Linked DNA regions of Vallitalea longa. The protein of the gene in region 2 interacts with the protein of the main gene of each other region in a pairwise test. Links are inferred from orthologs where the notes say so. Each region holds a gene or a part of one and is shown on either strand. Other genes may lie near its edges.

What was found.
Region 1: the proteins of rplL (region 2) and obgE interact in binary tests that used the Escherichia coli proteins (3 or more experiments, as listed by UniProt). The link is inferred for Vallitalea longa from one-to-one orthologs.

Annotation. Positions count from the first base shown.
Region 1 is NZ_BRLB01000002.1:445-3,768, reverse strand. The notes cover bases 79-3,059. They hold obgE (GTPase ObgE), read right to left. Parts: upstream 2,218-3,059; coding sequence 940-2,217; downstream 79-939. Other genes in these bases: QMG30_RS06170 (ribosomal-processing cysteine protease Prp), read right to left, coding at 2,853-3,059; rpmA (50S ribosomal protein L27), read right to left, coding at 2,566-2,850; yhbY (ribosome assembly RNA-binding protein YhbY), read right to left, coding at 581-868; QMG30_RS06190 (helix-hairpin-helix domain-containing protein), read right to left, coding at 79-537. Also shown: more of QMG30_RS06190, read right to left, coding at 1-78; more of QMG30_RS06170, read right to left, coding at 3,060-3,179; rplU (50S ribosomal protein L21), read right to left, coding at 3,188-3,324. UniProt on the Escherichia coli protein: An essential GTPase which binds GTP, GDP and possibly (p)ppGpp with moderate affinity, with high nucleotide exchange rates and a fairly low GTP hydrolysis rate.
Region 2 is NZ_BRLB01000001.1:1,101,738-1,104,821, forward strand. What follows is about bases 1-2,741. They hold rplL (50S ribosomal protein L7/L12), read right to left. Parts: upstream 1,688-2,741; coding sequence 1,313-1,687; downstream 1-1,312. Other genes in these bases: rpoB (DNA-directed RNA polymerase subunit beta), read right to left, coding at 1-793; rplJ (50S ribosomal protein L10), read right to left, coding at 1,714-2,274; rplA (50S ribosomal protein L1), read right to left, coding at 2,664-2,741. Outside these bases: more of rplA, read right to left, coding at 2,742-3,084. UniProt on the Escherichia coli protein: The binding site for several of the GTPase factors involved in protein synthesis (IF-2, EF-Tu, EF-G and RF3). Is thus essential for accurate translation.

The DNA.
Region 1 (3,324 bases), on a different replicon or contig from region 2:
AGTATTGATATTAACACCTACTAATGCTTTTTTTCCTTTATAATTATCCCAAACACCTTTATTTTCTGTTATGGCCATGTTTTGAGCTTTTACTAAATCATCATATTGTTCTGCTTTTTCAAATGAGGTATCAGTTTTAGCTAGTCCTAATTCAAGCAACTCCTCACTTATAGACTTATTTGCTGCTAGATAGACGTATTTATACTCATATCTATCTATTTTATCAAAAGTATCATTATTAGAATCAGGGAGTAACATAACTCTTTTGCCTAAAAGTTGATTATAAGTATACTCAGTAGCTTTCATTGAAGAATCTGTATCAATACCAATCATTTTAATTAGTTTTGTACTTTTATCTGAATTACTATTTTCTTCAATAACTTTAATTGCTTCACCACTAATAACTTCTACAACTTTAGCTAAAGTTATATCTACATCATTATATGAGATGGATCTAGCCATAGAAGAAAAATTATTACAATTGATTGCTACTATTACCATTATGCTTATTATAATAATATTAAATATTTTTTTCATGTAAACCCCTCATTTCTTTTTATCATTCGTAAGTTAGCTGTAATTATGGTAATATGATTTTTGGATTTTCTTTAGATTCTCTATACAGTACTATCTTTCTACCAATCTGCTGTACAACATCCGACCTTGTTCTTTCAGATAGGACATAGCAAATATCTTTTGGTGTGTATAAACAATTCTTCAGTACATTGATCTTAATTAATTCTCTAGCTTCTAATGCATCTGAAATTGCTTTTGTAACTTCTGGAGTCACTCCAGATTTTCCTATTTGAAATATTGGGTCTAAATCATTTGCCAATCTTCTCAGATAAGCTCTTTGTTTACTAGTTATTTTTTCCATTATATTTTCCTTTCATTAATTAACATTGATTATAAATCCATTTATTGATTATTAAAATAATATTATTTGTAAAAGTCAAATTCCAAATAATACATTTTAACTGTATCACCCTCTTCAATGCCAAGACTTTCTAACTCTTCTATTATTCCATTTTCCCTTAAGAATTTTTGAAAGAATGCAAAACCTTTTTCAGTTTCAAGGTTAGTATAACCTAACATCTTTTCTATTTTGGCACCTTCTACTAAGAAAGTATGATCTTCTAACATTTCAACTGTAAAACCATCTTCCTGTACTTCTTGTTCGTCTAAGAAATATTCTTGTTCATATATAAGGGTTTCTTTATCTAATTTACTTAATAAATCATTAATATGGTATAATAATTCTTTAACACCCTTACCAGTTACTGCTGATATAGGAAATACTTTAATTCCTTTGTCTTCAAATTCGTCTTTCAATTCACATAAATACTCGTCATCTTGCATTACATCTATTTTATTAGCTGCTATTACCATTGGTCTATTAATTAATTCTTTATTAAATGTTTCCAGTTCATAATTTATCTTATTAATATCTTCTACAGGATTTCGACCTTCTGTTGAAGCAACATCTACTATATGGACAATAACTTTCGTTCTTTCAATATGTTTCAAAAATTCATGTCCCAGCCCAACACCTTCTGAAGCTCCTTCTATAAGTCCTGGAATATCGGCAATAACAAAACCTTTCCCACCACTTATATCGACAACTCCTAGGTTTGGGTTTAGTGTTGTAAAATGATAATTGGCTATTTTAGGTCTAGCATTAGTTACTCTTGATAAGAAAGTTGATTTACCTACATTAGGAAATCCTACAAGACCAACATCTGCAATTGTTTTTAATTCTAGTATAATCCAAAGATCTTTACCTGCTCTACCTGGTTGAGCATATTTGGGTATCTGCATAGTAGGTGTAGCGTAATGTTGGTTACCTTTACCACCACGACCACCTTTCAAAATGACTTCTTCCATACCTTTATGAGCCATATCAATTATAACTTTTCCTGTCTCAGCTTCTCTAATAATGGTTCCAAGTGGTACATTAATTATTAGATCGTCACTGTTCTTGCCATGCATTTTATTTCCTTTACCAGGTTCACCACTACGAGCTTTGAAATGTTTTTTATGTCTAAAATCATATAAAGTATTCAGATCATTATCAACTCTGAATATAATGTCTCCACCTTTACCACCGTCGCCTCCATCAGGACCACCGTTAGGTACATATTTTTCACGTCTAAAACTTACACAGCCGTTTCCGCCGTCACCTGATTTTATATATATTTTTGCCTGGTCAACAAATATCATTTACATCTTCCTTCCTATTAGGAATAATCACGATTTATGGATTATTATTAAGCTATCATGAGCTTAGCATATTTTCAATCTATGTGTATTATATTATAAAATTAATATATTTGAAAGGCATTTTTAGATTAGTAGCCTAAAAATACTAAATAGCATACAATTATAGTATTTATTAATTACAGTATCTATATACCCTTATAATCAAATAAACACAACTACTTGTTTAAAGAGTAAGAACCAAGAGGCTACGCTTTATAAAAGATTTCAAGGAAAATAGAAAGTAGAACTTTCTTATTTAAATAAAAAAAGTTTCAAATGAAGACCATTTGAAACTTTTCACTAACATTATTGAGCTTTTGGATATACAGAAACTTGTTTTTTGTCTCTGCCTTTTCTTTCAAACTTAACTACTCCATCAACTAATGCAAATAAAGTATCATCTCCACCTCTACCTACATTTTCTCCTGGATGAATTTTAGTTCCACGTTGTCTATATAAAATATTACCAGCTTTTACAGTTTGTCCATCAGCTTTTTTAGCGCCTAATCTCTTTGACTCAGAGTCTCTACCGTTCTTAGTAGAACCAACTCCTTTTTTATGAGCAAAGAATTGAAGGTTCATTTTTAACATACTTACACCTCCTTGATAACAAGAGTAATATAATCACTACCATATTCTTCTATCATTGATTCTATACCTAATACCATTGATCTCAGTAATAAATCAGATTCATTACTTACTTCATCTAATATCTTAAATGAAATATATCCTATTTGTTCATCATTTGAACAGTCATATATATCATCAGTAAAATTCTCAATTGAATTAATAGTATTAATAGTTAATACTGATATTGCAGCACAAACTATGTCTTTACCATACTCAGAATAACCTGCGTGACCACTTAATTCAAAACCGTTTATATGATTGTTATTTGTAAATACATCAATATTAATCATAATCGTAATTACGCATTAATCTTATCAATTTTTACTTGAGTATAAGGTTGTCTATGACCTTGTTTCTTATGATAACCTTTTTTTGCTTTGTACTTGTAAACGATAACTTTTTTGTTTTTACCTTCTTCTTCAACTGTAGCAGTTA
Region 2 (3,084 bases):
GATCAAAAAACATTGTATTAATTAATGACTCAGCACTTTCAACTGTTGGTGGTTCTCCCGGTCTGATACGTTTATATATCTCAATTAAGCCTTCTTCATATGATGTTGTTCCATCTTTTTCAATACTTGCAAGTATTTTAGGCTCTTCCCCGAATAAATCCACAATAGCTGCATCTGTGCCGATACCTAATGTACGTATTAGTACTGTTATTGGTACTTTTCTTGTTCTATCAACACGCACGTAAAAAATATCGTTAGAATCAGTTTCATATTCTAACCAAGCCCCTCTATTAGGGATAACAGTTGCTGAAAATAATTTTTTACCAATCTTGTCAAAATTGATATTATAATATATACCAGGCGAACGAACTAATTGACTAACAATAACTCTCTCAGCACCATTAATAATAAAAGTACCTGTTTCAGTCATTACAGGTAAATCACCCATAAAGATTTCATGTTCATTGATTTCATCTTTTTCTTTATTGATAAGTCTAACTTTTACCTTTAACGGAGCCGCATAAGTGGCATCTCTTTCTTTGCATTCTTCAATTGTGTACTTTAATTCTTTATTAAGTGAGAAGTCTATAAGTTCTAGTACCAAATTCCCACTATAATCAGTAATAGGGGATATATCACGAAATACTTCCTTAAGTCCTTCTTTCAAAAACCATTGATAAGAGTTTTTTTGAACTTCTATTAGATTAGGCATGTCTAGGACTTCTTTTTTACGGGAGTAACTCATTCTAACGCCTCTCCCGATTTTCATAGGTCGAATTCTGTTTTTTTCCATGTACGTTTCACCCCTTGGCTAAATTTAAATTTATCTAAAAATACTATGATTTTTGGCAAAAAATAATATATTGCCAGTATCATCATGTATCATTAATCATCTTTTATATCATTGACATCTATTAAATTATTATTCATTTAGAATACTAAATGGTCTTATATCAGTAAAAATCAACTCTTTGGAGTTATTTTTCTTTATCTATTATTACCTAAGTTTTTTGTATACACGACTAATGAGCATACAACTCCACAATAATGCATTATCAAATGTTACCACACATTACAACTCGTGTCAATAATTTTTTGGAATTTTTTTAAGAATATTATTTTGTTTGATTTAAAATATATTTTTTGAACGATTTACCAAGTATTATTAGAAATTAATAAAAGCGACCATGAGCCGCATTCAATGAGATTAAGTTGTAGGATAATCTTTTTTATATGATATCCTATACTCTATCGAAATATTTACTTTTTATAAATTCAGCCTCTAGCACCTGCTAGAGGCTTATTGATAATATTATTTTAATGTTACAGATGCGCCAACTTCTTCTAATTTAGCTTTCATTTCTTCAGCTTGATCTTTAGCTACGCCTTCTTTAACATTTGTTGGAGCACCTTCAACTAATGATTTTGCTTCTTTTAATCCTAAACCAGTAATCTCTCTTACTGCTTTGATTACTTTGATTTTTTGTGATCCTGCTGCTGTTAATTCAACATCAAAATCAGTTTTTTCTTCTGCTGCTGCGCCTGCTGCTCCAGGAGCTGCCATTACGACACCTGCTGCTGCAGATACACCAAATTCTTCTTCACACGCTGTTACTAAATCGTTTAATTCTAAAACTGATAATTCTTTAATAGCATCAATTATTTCTGCTGTAGTTAATTTTGCCATTATTATACACCTCCGAAATTTTTATATTATTCTTCTGTTTTTTCTTGTACTTCTTCTTCTACTTTTGCACCTACTAATGAAGCAGCTGTTTCAGCTCCAGTTTCTTCTACCTTATCAGCGATAGCTTTAACTGTACGAGCAAATGTTGAAATAGGAGATTGGAAGCTTCCAAGTAATTTAGCAAGTAATTCATCTCTTGCAGGTATAGAAGCTACTTTCTTAATACCATCAACATCATAATAAACTCCTTCAACAACACCAGCTTTAAAAGCAAGCTTATCAAAGTCTTTTGCTACATTTTTAAGTATTCTTGGTCCAGCAGTAGGATCATCATAACTAATTGCAATAGCACTAGGACCTGCTAAGTGGTTTTTCAATTCTTCAAACTCAGTACCTTTGAAAGCAAAATTCATCATTGTGTTTTTATAAACTTTATAGATAACATTTCCTTCTCTAAGGTCTTTACGAAGTTTTGTATCTTGTTCAACAGATAAACCACGATAATCAACAAGCACTACAGATGATGCGCCATCAAGTCTTGATTTGATTTCATCTACTACTGTTTGCTTTAATTCTACATTTGGCATCCTGCACACCTCCTTAGATTCAAGTTGCCGACAGAAAACATACTCTGTATATTTTCTTAGTACGATTAAACATCGTATTATATAAGTAAAAACATAAAGTTTATTACTTAAGAACAAAGAGGCTACGCCTCATAAAAGATTTCAATGTAAATAGAAAGTAAACTTTCATATTTAATAAAATAAAACCTCTTTGCCAATAGACAAAGAGGTATATAAATCAATATAATCATAAATCAGATTGAATCTGTAATTAATATTGTTATTCCTCGGTAGGTGGTTTCCCTTTATACTAAATCAGTACCTACTGTCTACGGCATTATGGTAATTGAATCAATTACCTTTTATTTAATTTTCCAACGTATTATATCATCTATATAATAACTTGTCAACTACTTTTCAATAGCAGTTAATTTGTCTCCGTTGATTTTGATTCCAGGTCCCATTGTTGAAGTGATTGCAACACTTCTTAAATATTGACCTTTGGCAGCCGATGGCCTAGCCTTTATAATTGCGCTCATTAAAGTGTGGAAGTTGTCCGTAATCTTTTCTGTTCCAAATGATACTTTTCCGATTGGAACATGAATAATATTAGTTTTATCTAATCTATACTCAATTTTACCTGCTTTTATTTCCTTAATAGCTTTTGCAACATCCATTGTTACTGTTCCAGCTTTTGGATTTGGCATTAATCCTTTTGGACCAAGTATACGTCCAAGTCTACCTACAACTGCCATCATATCAGGTGTTGCTACTACAACATCAAAGTCTAACCAACCTTCGTTTTGAATCTTTGGAAGTAATTCATTTCCT